Corallococcus sp. EGB: one gene and its partner. The protein of the gene in region 1 interacts with the protein of each later gene in a pairwise test. Links are inferred from orthologs where the notes say so. Each region holds a gene or a part of one and is shown on either strand. Other genes may lie near its edges. The genes, in order: rimP and rpsL.

Region 1 (5,898 bases):
GAGCCCCAGGCTTCAGGACGCCAGCTTGACGGGCTGCCGGTGGCCTTCCAGCCGCACGCCCCGCTGGGCCAGCACCGCGCGCAGGGCCTGCACCACCCGGGGGTCCAGCTGCGCGCCGCTGAGGTTGTCCAAAATCTCCATCGCCTTCTCCAGCGGCATGGCCTTCTGGTAGGGGCGCGTGGAGGTGCACGCGTCGAAGGTGTCCGCGCACGCCACGATGCGCGCGAGCAGCGGGATGGCCTCGCCCTTCAGCTTGTCCGGGTAGCCCGTGCCGTCCCAGCGCTCGTGGTGGTGGCGCACGCACGCGCGCACCGGGACCAGGAAGCTGACGGGCCCGATGATGGCGTCGCCAATGGCGGGGTGCTCGCGCATCGTCGCCATCTCCTGGTCGGTGAGCCGGGACTGCTTGCAGAGGATGTTCTCCGCGATGCCAATCTTCCCGATGTCGTGGAGGATGCCGCCGTACTGCAGCTGGCGCAGCTCGCGCTCGGTGAGCTTCAGCTCCCTGCCAATCTCCACCGCCACGTCGCCCACCCGCTGGCTGTGGCCACGCGTGTACGCGTCCTTGGAGTCGATGGAGTTGGCCAGCGCGACGATGGTCTCCAGGTAGCCCTTCTCCAGGCTCTCGTAGAGGCCGCGCGTCTCCATGTCGTACGCCATGAGCTGCTTGCTCATGTAGTTGAACGTCTGGGCCAGCTCCCCCAGCTCGTTCTTCTGCTTGAGGTGCACCTCCACGCCGAACTTGCCGCGCGCCAGCTCCAGCGACGTCGCGATGAACGTCTTCAGGGGCTGCGTGAGGTTGCGGGAGAAGATGGCCGCCAGCACCAGCGCCACCAGGATGGCGCCGCCCAGGCCCAGGAGGATGCGCCGCTCCATGGTCTCCACCTGGCGGTACGCGTGCTCCACCGGCTGCTCGGACACGATGGCCCAGCCCGCCTCCGGCAGCACCGAGTACGCGGACACCACCGCGTCGCGCCCCTCGCCGAAGTTGCCCACGTGGAACAGCTCCGTGTCCGGCGTGCCCTCGCGCTGCTTGAGCAGGTGCGCCAGGGGCAGCCGCCTGGACACGTCATCGCCCACCGCGCCCAGGTCTCCGCCGCCGGCAATCAGCCGGCCGCGCCGGTCCGCCAGGTACGCGAAGCCCGTGCTGCCCACGCGCTCCTGGGACAGCATCTGCCGCAGGCCCGCGAGCGTGAGGTCCGCGGCCATGTAGCCCTGCACCGGGTCGCCCACCGGGAAGGCCAGCGTCACCACCGGCCCGCCGCCTCCGCCGTGGGACGCCACGACGTCCGAATAGCGCACCCCGGTGAGCCCCGAGTCCAGCAGGGCCCGCGCGCGCTCCTCGTGCTCCGCCACCGCGCTGGGCGTCATGTCGTGCACCGCGAAGGCCTGCAGCCCCGGCAGCCGCTGCCGGTCCGCGCCGAACACGGTGAGCGCCAGCACCTCCGGGCGCTGGTTGAGCACCGCGGAGATGTGCAGCCGCTGCGTGTCGCGCGGCAGGGTGAAGAAGCCGCCCGGCACGCTGGACAGCCCCACCACGCGCGCCGTGGGCTCCTCCAGGAAGTTCTCCGCCTTCAGGCGCAGCTGCTTCACGCGCTCCTGCGCCAGCTCCTGCGCGTCGCGGATGAGCAGCTCGCGCGTATGGGACACCGACACCCAGCCCACCATCACCGTGGGGATGATGCTGACCACCAGCATCAGCAGGAGGATGACCTTGAACAATCGCACGGGGTGGCTCCTCGCGGGGAAGGCGGCTACTTCTGCCACCCGTCCTTCACCTTGACGTTGAGTTCGAGCGATTCCGCGGCCAGCTCGAAGCGCCGTGTCTGCGAGGGCAGGGACCGCCCCTGCTCCAGACTCACCGCCGTCACCGTCCAGCGATAACGGCCCGCGGGCAGCGACGGCAATGTCCATTGCCGCGAGGCCACCACCGAGCGCACCGGCGCCGGCGTCGCCCCCCCCTCCACGCCCTCCGCGACGACCTCCACCTCGTAGCGCGTGGCGCCCGCCACGGAAGTCCACGACAGCGTCACCGGCCCCAGCAGTCCCCCGGGCGCCGGCTTCAGCGTGAAGCGGGCGTTGTCCGCGGGCTGCCCGAGCAGCGGCGCGCCGGGCGGCTCCGGCAGCACGGTGCCCTGCTGCACGCGCACGGACTCGCCCCTGGCCAGCACCCGGGTGGCGTGCTGCGCCTCCACGGTGACCGGAGGCCCCTGGCGGTGGGTGACGGTGGTGGTTCCGCCGTCATGGTCCACCTCCACCGTGAAGTTGGACGGCTGGGGCGGGTTGAGCAGCGCCCACGCCTCGTCCGCCTTGTGCAGCGCCTCCGCGTACCGGGCGGCCTGGAAGTGCGCCTCCGCTTCCTTCAGGCGGGACTCGGCCTCGCGGCGGCGCGCGTCGTCCGGCGCGGCCGTCACCGCCGCGCGCGACATCTCCAGCGCCTTGAGCGCCGTCTGCGGCTCCGTGCCGGGCGCCTTGCGCGCGGCCGCCGCGGCGCTGTCGCCGGAAGGCGCCGAGCCATCCGGTGACTGGCGCCCCACCGAGGTCGGGGCCGTCGAGGGCACCACGGACAGCCCCATCCACGCGCTGAGCCAGAGGGCGGCCTTCATTGGAATTCAATCTTCCTGCCCGCACGAACCGTGGCGGATGGGGTGGTGACGGACAGCGACTGGGCGGCCGGTTTCTCCAAGGTGGCGTCCACCCGTCCCCGGAGGACGGTGACGTCCGTTCGAAGCTTGCTTTCCGCGATGCCCACCAGGGAATCGCCCCCCAGGTGCAGCGTGCTTCCGTTGGCGAACACGACCTGGGCGCTGGCCCCGGCCTCGGTGCGGACCTTGTCGTTTTCGTAGAGGGGCAACTCGTCGCGCGCGGGGCTCCACTCGTCCGCCACCGCGCGTTTGATCTGCACGTCCCCCGTCAGCTCCCGCAGGTGCGCGCGGGGCGCGGGCGGAGGCAGGGGCGCCTCGGCGGGCCCAGGAGGCTTCTCATCGGCGGTGCAGCCGGGAGGAAGGGCCATGAGTGCGACCGCGAAAAGCAGGGGGGGCCAGCGTCGTGCGTTCACCAGAGGGGTCTTCCTGCGGACCACTCTAGCCGGAAAAGCCGCGCGGGAAGGGCCTCCCACCCCCGCTTCTTCACGAGCGCCTGCTCAGTCCAGCCGTCTGTGCGCCAGGCACGGCAAATTCCGCCGGATGCGTGCCTGGAGCTCGGGGTCCACCGGCGCCACCGCCAGGCCCTCGCCCTCGGAGGCCCGCGCCGTCACCAGGCCCCACGGGTCCACCACCATCGCGTGGCCGTACGTCAGCCGCTGCGCGGAGTGCCGCCCTCCCTGGGCCGGGGCCAGCACGTAGGCCTGGTTTTCGATGGCCCGGGCGCGCAGCAGCACCTCCCAGTGGTCCTTGCCCGTCATCATCGTGAAGGCCGCCGGCACCGCGAGCAGCGTCGCCCCGTCCCGGGACAGCCGCCGGTACAGCTCCGGGAAGCGCAGGTCGTAGCAGACGCTCATGCCCAGCCGTCCCACCGCCGTGTCCGCCGCCACCACCTCCGTCCCCGGCGCCACCGCCGCGGACTCCTGGTAGGTGGCCCCGTCACCCACGTCCACATCGAACAGGTGCATCTTCCGGTAGACGGCCAGGCGGGCGCCGTCCGGGCCGAAGAGGACGCTGGTGTTGTAGAGCCGGCCGCCGGGCGCTCCCTCCTCCAGGATGGAGCCGGCCAGCAGCGTCGTCTTCGTCCCCCGGGCCAGCTCCGCCATCCGGCTCAGGGTGGGGCCATCCAGGCCCTCCGCCGCGGAGGGGCGCTCGGGCTCCGGGCCCATCCAGGAGAAGTTCTCCGGCAGGCCCACGAGGTGGGCACCCAGGGAGGCGGCCTGGCGCACGAGGCGCGTGGCCACATCCAGGTTGTGGGCCTTGTCCGCGGTGGACACCATCTGTGCGGCGGCGATGAGGTGCATGCGGGCGTTATAACGCCACCGACGTCACTCGGAACCCCTGGGAATCCTTCGTTCCCGGGGGACGTTTGACCCGGCGCCTCGGGGTGTGTCCTTCCTTTACACCCCGAGGGGGCGTGTGTTACGGACGCCCCGACATTTTTCGACGCATCACATCGAAAAGTGGGCCGCCGTGCCCGCTTTTTGTGTTTTTGGAGACCTGTTTCCTGGCCATGGAGTCGAAGAACATCAAACAGACGGTGGAGGAGAAGGCGGCGTCGCTGCTGGAACCCATCGTGGCGAACGAAGGCCTGGAGCTCCTGGACGTGGAGTACGTCCGCGAGCGTGAGGGCTGGGTGTTGCGGCTGTTCATCGACAAGCCCGGTGGCCGGGTGGGTCTGGACGAGTGCTCCCAGGTGTCGCGCGCCGTGGATCCGGTGCTCGACGTGGAGGACTTCATCCCCCAGGAATACAACCTGGAGGTGTCCAGCCCCGGGGTGAACCGGCCCTTGAAGAAGCCGGCGCACTTCCAACGGGTGAAGGGGCAGAAGGTCAAGGTGAAGACCTTCGGCCCGCTGGGTGATCCTCCGCGGAAGAACTTCAGCGGCACGCTCACCGAAGTGGCGGCCGACGCCATCTCCGTGGACGTGGAGGGGGGCGGCGTGTTCGTCATCCCCTTCAAGGACATCGCCAAGGCCCACCTGGAGTTCGAGTTCTAGAAGCCAACATACAGGGGACCCTGTTCGCGCCAGGGCCGCCCGTGGACCCATTTCCGGAGAAGACAACGCCATGCCCACGCCCGCCAACCCGGCCGTCAACCTCAACCTCGTCCTGGATCAGGTCGCCAAGGACAAGGGCATCGAACGGGCCGTGCTCATTGCCACCCTCGAGGACGCGATGAACACCGCGGCCAAGAAGCACTTTGGCCAGGACCGCAACCTCGAGGCCAAGTACGACCCGGAGAAGGGCGTCGTGGAGCTCTTCCAGGCCATCACCGTGGTCGCGGAGATCACCGACCCCGTCCAGGCCGTGAACCAGATCACCATGGACGAGGCCCACAAGAAGGGCATGGAGGTGGAGCCCGGCGACGAGCTCGTCTTCCAGATCTTCTACCGGGACGAGGACGCCAACGAGGCCAAGGCCCAGGATGACCAGTACGGGGACATCCTCCGGCTGAAGACCTTCCGCCGCGGCTTCGGCCGCATCGCGGCGCAGACGGCCAAGCAGGTCATCCTGCAGCGCACCCGCGACGCCGAGCGTGAGAACGTCTTCAACGAGTACAAGGACCGCAAGAACGAGATCGTCACCGGCATCGCCCGCCGGTTCGAGCGCGGCAACATCGTCGTGGACCTGGGCCGCGCGGAGGCCGTGCTGCCCGTGCGCGAGCAGGTCCCGCGTGAGACCTACCGCCCGGGCGACCGCGTCCAGGCGTACGTGCTGGACGTGCTGCGCGAGTCCAAGGGCCCGCAGATCGTGTTGTCGCGCGCGTCCGTGAACCTGCTCACCAAGCTCTTCGAGATGGAGGTGCCGGAAATCGCCGAGGGCATCGTCGTCATCGAGGCGGCGGCGCGTGAGCCGGGCGGCCGCGCGAAGATCGCCGTGTCCAGCCGCGACTCGGACGTGGATCCTGTGGGCGCGTGCGTGGGCATGAAGGGCAGCCGCGTGCAGGCGGTGGTGCAGGAGCTGCGCGGAGAGAAGATCGACATCGTCCCCTACGACGAGGACCCGGCGCGCTTCGTGTGCTCGGCCCTGGCCCCCGCGGAGGTCAGCCGCGTCATCATCGACGAGGCCAACCACGCCATGGAGCTCATCGTCCCGGACGACCAGCTGTCGCTGGCCATTGGCCGGCGCGGGCAGAACGTGCGCCTGGCGGCGCAGCTGACCGGCTGGAAGCTGGACATCAACAGCGAGAGCCGCGTGCGGGAGATGCGCGAGTTCGCCAGCCGCTCGCTGGGCGCCCTGCCGGGTGTCAACGA
Region 2 (5,896 bases), 3.5 Mb from region 1 along the record:
CAGGGCTCCGGGGCCTTCCCGCTGCCGCGGCAGGTGGGGCACACACCGGACCCGCCGAACATGGCGCCGCCCCGCCGGGCCCGCCCCGTGCCGTTGCAGGTGGGGCACGTCACGAGCTTCCCCGTGTTGCCCTCGCCATGGCACCTGGAGCAGCGCCCCGGCCGCTGGAGGGTCAGGGTGCGCTCGGTGCCGGTGACCGCCTCCGCGAGGGAGATGTGGACCCGGGTCGTCAGGTCGTCGCCGCGCTCCGCCGCCGTGGAGCGGCTGCCGCCCCGGCCCCGGCTGAACAGGTCGTTGATGTCGAAGCCGCCACCGCCTCCGCCGCCCGCGCGTCCGAAGATGTCGTTGAAGAGGTCCCCCAGGTCCACGCCCTCGGTGCTGAAGGGGATGCCTCCGCCGCCGCTGCCCCCGGCCGCCTGGGCGGCGCGGTACTGGCGGTAGGCCGCGGCCTTCTTCTCGTCGAAGCCGATCTTCTCCGCGTCCTCGCCGAACTCGTCGTACAGCGCGCGCTTCTTCGGGTCGCCCAGCACCTCGAAGGCGGTGTTGATGCGCTTGAACTTCTCCTCCGCCGCCTTGTCGCCCGGGTTGACGTCGGGGTGGTGCTGGCGCGCCAGCTTCCGGAAGGCCTTCTTGAGCTCGTCCGCCGAGGCCGTCCGGGGCACGCCCAGAATCTGGTAGTAGTCGTCAGCCATAAGTTCTTAAGGGTGGTGCAGTACCCGACAAGGGAGAACGTAACCAGCGGGGCGGTGAGCGCCAGCACGGGATGTCCGGACAGGGCCGCGATGGTTACAGTCGCCGCAAGATGAGGAAGGCCATGCCACCACCGCGCGCCCGCCGGAAGGCCCCCCTGTGGCTGGCGTGGGCGCTGCTTCCCATGAGCCTGGGAGCCGGCCTGGGGCTCGGCCCTGGGGTCGGAGCGACCGCTCACGCCGCTACACCCGCCCCCGCCGTGGAGGAGGGCAGGGTGGTGGACCGGGTCGTGGCGGTCATCGAGGGCCAGGTCCTCACCCTGAGCGAGCTGGAGATGGAGGCCCGGGTGGCGCTGATCCAGCGGGGGGCCGTGCAGGCCGCCGCCCAGCCGTTGGATGAGCAGACGCTCCGGAGCGCCCTGGAGCTGTCCATCAACCAGCGCCTCCAGGTGCTGAGCGCGGACCGCCTGCAGGCCTTCCCGGCGGAGCCGGCGGAGGTGGAGGCCCGGCTGGACGCCTTCCGGGCGCGCGTGGGGGGCGAAGCGGCGCTCCGGCGCTTCCTGGACCGGCATGGCGTGGACCGGGCCGCGCTGGAGACCGTGCTGGCGCGGGGGCTGCGGGCGGAGCGAATCCTCGACAGTCGCGTCCGGTTGAAGGCGCAGGTGAGCGAGGCGGAGGTCCGTCACCATTATGACGCCCACCGGGACCTGTACCCCGGTGAGTTCGACCAGGCGGCGCGCACGGCCATCCGCGAGGAGCTGGTGCGGGCGCGCTACGGAGAGCTGGCGGCCCAGGCCCTGGCTGAAGTACGCAGGTCGGCGCAGGTGCGGCGGGTGGCGCCCTTCGCGCGGGAGGCACGGCGATGAGACGGCTGAGGGAGGACGGCACGCCCGACAAGGGGAAGGGCTTCCTCATCCGGCAGATGACCGTGGACGACATGCCGGCGGTGATGGCGCTGGAGAAGGCGTCCTTCAAGAACCCCTGGTCCACGGAGCTGCTCGGGCGAGAGCTCCAGCACGACTGGTCCACCATCCTCCTCGTGGAGGAGCCCCGGCCCGAGGGCGGCGTGGACCTCTTGGGCCTGGCCATCTTCTGGATCGTCCACGACGAGGTCCACGTCCTCAACGTCGCCACCGCCCCCGTGCACCGCCGCCGCGGCGTCGCGCGCACCGTGATGGAGGAGGTGCTCCGTCGGGGCGTGGCCCGCCGCTGCTCGCTGGCCACCCTGGAGGTGCGCCGGGGCAACGAGTCCGCCCTCAACCTCTACCGCTCGCTGGGCTTCCGTCCGGTCGGCATCCGCCCGAACTACTACGTGGACGAGGGCGAGGATGCGATCGTGATGGTCCTCGACTTCTAGGGGCGTAAGGGAGTAGAGCGTCCGGCCGTCGTCGCAGTCCCAGGTTTTTCGCGTGTCGGGGAACGCACCCGGGTCCTCTGGCCGGTTCTGGCCCAGGGGCAAGCCATGCTTGACACCCGGGGGGCCCTCCCTATACTCGCGGGCCTTTTGTGTAGCCTGTAGGTAGATATGCTCCGCTTTCGTGTCTCCGGACGCGGGGTCCCCACGAAGAAGAGGTTTCAGTGCCGACCATCAGCCAGCTCGTCCGCAAGGGCCGCGAGAAGCTCAACATCAAGGGCAAGAGCCCTGCCCTGAAGGAGTGCCCCCAGAAGCGCGGTGTTTGCACGCGCGTCTACACCACGACCCCGAAGAAGCCGAACTCGGCCCTCCGCAAGGTGGCCCGCGTGCGTCTCACCAACGGCATCGAGGTCACCTCCTACATCCCCGGCGTGGGTCACAACCTCCAGGAGCACTCGGTGGTCATGATCCGCGGCGGCCGTGTGAAGGACCTCCCGGGCGTTCGCTACCACATCATCCGCGGCACGCTGGACTCCGTGGGCGTTGCCGGTCGCAAGCAGAGCCGCTCCAAGTACGGCGCGAAGCGTCCCAGCTAGTCGGTCCCCCGCGCGTCGTTGGCGCGGAACACCTTCGCGGTCCCTGAAGAAGTGTCGGACGCTGGCCCCACACCCTGGGGAGTGTCCTTGGAAGTTCCCAGCAGTCGTTCTTGAAGCCCCTGAACAAGGCTTTCCTCCAGGCGAGGAGAGTGGGGCGTAAGGGAAGAGATGCCTCGTCGTCGCGTAGTCGCCAAGCGGAAGATTCTCCCGGATCCGAAGTTCCAGGACCGGCTCGTCACCAAGTTCGTCAACGACCTGATGCGCAAGGGCAAGAAGTCCATCGCGGAAGGCGTGTGCTACGGCGCCTTTGCCCTCCTCGAGGAGCGCGCGAAGGAAGACCCCCTCAAGACCTTCAAGAAGGCCTTGGACAACGTGAAGCCCGTCCTCGAGGTGAAGAGCCGCCGCGTCGGTGGCGCCACCTACCAGGTGCCCGTGGAGGTCCGTCAGGACCGCCGCGTCGCGCTGGGCATGCGTTGGATCATCACCTACGCCAAGGCGCGCGGTGAGAAGACCATGCAGGAGAAGCTGGCCGGCGAGATCATGGACGCCGCCAACAACCGCGGCAACGCGGTGAAGAAGCGTGAAGACACGCACAAGATGGCGGAAGCCAACAAGGCCTTCGCTCACTACCGCTGGTAGGTCCCGTCAGGGGCTTCGCGGTCGCCGCCCGGATGCGCTGCCAGCGTCCGGGCGGTTTCGTTTATCTGCCCTGGCAGCACCTTGAGACGTCCGGAAGGAACCGAGTCATGCCCCGTGAGTTCCCCCTCGAGCGCTACCGCAACATCGGCATCATGGCGCACATCGATGCCGGCAAGACGACCACCACCGAGCGGATCCTGTTCTACACAGGCGCCATCCACAAGATGGGCGAGGTGCACGAAGGCACCACCACGACGGACTGGATGGTGCAGGAGCGCGAGCGCGGCATCACCATCACGTCCGCGGCCATCAGCGCCTTCTGGGAGCGGATGGGCCAGCGCTACCGCGTGAACATCATCGACACGCCGGGACACGTGGACTTCACCATCGAGGTGGAGCGCTCGCTGCGCGTGCTCGACGGCGCCATCGCCGTGTTCGACGCGGTCAACGGCGTGGAGCCGCAGTCGGAGACGGTGTGGCGCCAGGCGGACCGCTACAAGGTCCCGCGCATCTGCTTCATCAACAAGATGGACCGCGTGGGCGCGGACTTCGAGATGTCCGTCGGCACCATCAAGGAGAAGCTGGGCGCGCGTCCGGTGCGCATGCAGCTGCCCCTGGGCAGCGAGGACAAGCTCAAGGGCGTCATCGACCTCGTCCGCATGAAGGCGCTGGTGTTCCAGGACGCGGAGCAGGGCAGCCGCTTCGACATCCAGGACATCCCCGCGGAGTACCAGGACGCCGCCGCCGCCGCGCGCGGGGAGCTCCTGGAGGCCGCGGCCGAGCAGGACGACGCGCTCACGGAGAAGTTCCTCAACGGCGAGGAGCTGACCGAGGACGAGGTGCGCGCCGCCATCCGCAAGGGCTGCGTGGGGCTGAAGCTGTTCCCGGTGTTCTGCGGCTCGGCGTTCCGCCACAAGGGCGTGCAGCCGCTGCTGGACGCGGTGGTGGACTACCTGCCCAGCCCGCTGGACATCCCGCCGATCCACGGCAAGACGCCCAAGGGCGAGGACGCCATCCGCGAGACGCGCGACGATGCGCCCTTCAGCGCGCTGGCGTTCAAGATCATGAACGACCCGTCGTTCTCCTCGCAGACGTTGACCTTCCTGCGCGTCTACTCGGGGAAGCTGGAGGCGGGCACGGCGGCCTGGAACTCCGTGAAGGGCAAGCGCGAGCGCATCAGCCGGCTCGTGCAGATGCGCGCGGACAAGAAGGACGAGCTGACCGAGTGCTACGCCGGCGACATCTGCGCGGTGGTGGGCCTGAAGCTCGCCACCACGGGCGACACGCTCTGTGACGACAAGCAGCCCATCATCCTGGAGCGGATGGAGTTCCCCGAGCCGGTCATCGACATCGCCATCGAGCCGAAGTCCACCGCGGATCAGGACAAGATCATCCAGGCCCTGCAGCGGCTGGCCATGGAGGACCCGTCCTTCCGCGTGCGCACCAACGAGGAGACGGGGCAGACGCTCATCGCCGGCATGGGCGAACTGCACCTCGAAATCATCGTCGACCGCCTCCTGCGCGAGTTCAAGGTGGACGCGAACATCGGCAAGCCGCAGGTGGCCTACCGCGAGACGGTGACCACGACGAAGGCGGCGGAAGGCAAGTACATCCGCCAGACGGGCGGCAAGGGGCAGTACGGCCACATCCACCTGCGCGTGTCCCCGAACGAGCCGGGCAAGGGCTTCGAGTTCGTCAGCACCATCACCGGCGGCGCCGTGTCCAAGGAGTTCGTGGACGCCGCGCGCGACGGCGCGAAGGAGGCCATGCAGAATGGCCCCGTCGCCGGCTACCCCATGGTGGACGTGAAGGTGGAGGCCTACGACGGCTCCATGCACGACGTGGACTCGTCGGAGATGGCGTTCAAGATCGCCGGCTCCATGGCCTTCAAGGACGCGGTCCGCGCGGCGAACCCCGTCCTCCTGGAGCCCATCATGGCCACCGAGGTCGTCACCCCGGAGGCCGCCATGGGCGACGTCATCGGTGACCTGAACGGCCGCCGCGGAAAGATTCTCGGCATGACGCCCCGGCCCGGTGGGGTGCAGGCCATCCAGGCGGAGGTGCCCCTGGCCGCCATGTTCGGGTACTCGACCGACCTGCGCAGCAAGAGCCAGGGAAGGGCGACCTACACGATGCAGTTCAAGCACTACGCACCGGCGCCGAAGTCAGCGCTCAACCCTGTCTACTGAGCTTCTGCCCGCCAGGGGGGCTGCCGGGCGAATTCTGTTGACGTTCCAGCAGCTTTGAAGCACACGCAGCACCCCTCGGAAGTTCCCCCGTAGTCCCATACCGCCGGAGTTGCACCGGCGGCGTCGTGAGGAGCGGTTCATGTCCAAGGAAAAGTTCGATCGCAGCCTGCCCCACGTGAACATCGGAACGATTGGGCACGTGGACCACGGCAAGACGTCGCTGACGGCGGCCATCACGAAGGTGCTGGCGAAGACGGGCGGCGCCACGTTCCTGGCGTACGACCAGATTGACAAGGCGCCGGAAGAGCGCGAGCGCGGCATCACCATCTCCACGGCGCACGTGGAGTACAAGACGAAGAACCGGCACTACGCGCACGTCGACTGCCCGGGGCACGCCGACTACGTGAAGAACATGATTACGGGCGCGGC

The links.
Region 2: the proteins of rimP (region 1) and rpsL interact in binary tests that used the Escherichia coli proteins (3 or more experiments, as listed by UniProt). The link is inferred for Corallococcus sp. EGB from one-to-one orthologs.

What each region holds. Positions count from the first base shown.
Region 1 is NZ_CP079946.1:7,193,312-7,199,209, reverse strand. Bases 3,016-5,898 are described here. They hold rimP (ribosome maturation factor RimP), read left to right. Parts: upstream 3,016-4,155; coding sequence 4,156-4,641; downstream 4,642-5,898. Other genes in these bases: nusA (transcription termination factor NusA), read left to right, coding at 4,712-5,898; KYK13_RS29220 (carbon-nitrogen hydrolase family protein), read right to left, coding at 3,143-3,946. Also shown: KYK13_RS29235 (HD domain-containing phosphohydrolase), read right to left, coding at 13-1,728; KYK13_RS29230 (peptidoglycan-binding protein LysM), read right to left, coding at 1,755-2,606; KYK13_RS29225 (FecR family protein), read right to left, coding at 2,603-3,013.
Region 2 is NZ_CP079946.1:3,729,245-3,735,140, forward strand. What follows is about bases 1,073-3,953. They hold rpsL (30S ribosomal protein S12), read left to right. Parts: upstream 1,073-2,267; coding sequence 2,268-2,639; downstream 2,640-3,953. Other genes in these bases: KYK13_RS15670 (hypothetical protein), read left to right, coding at 1,073-1,555; rimI (ribosomal protein S18-alanine N-acetyltransferase), read left to right, coding at 1,552-2,046; rpsG (30S ribosomal protein S7), read left to right, coding at 2,808-3,278; fusA (elongation factor G), read left to right, coding at 3,386-3,953. Also shown: molecular chaperone DnaJ, read right to left, coding at 1-692; more of KYK13_RS15670, read left to right, coding at 815-1,072; more of fusA, read left to right, coding at 3,954-5,467; tuf (elongation factor Tu), read left to right, coding at 5,607-5,896. UniProt on the Escherichia coli protein: With S4 and S5 plays an important role in translational accuracy. Interacts with and stabilizes bases of the 16S rRNA that are involved in tRNA selection in the A site and with the mRNA backbone.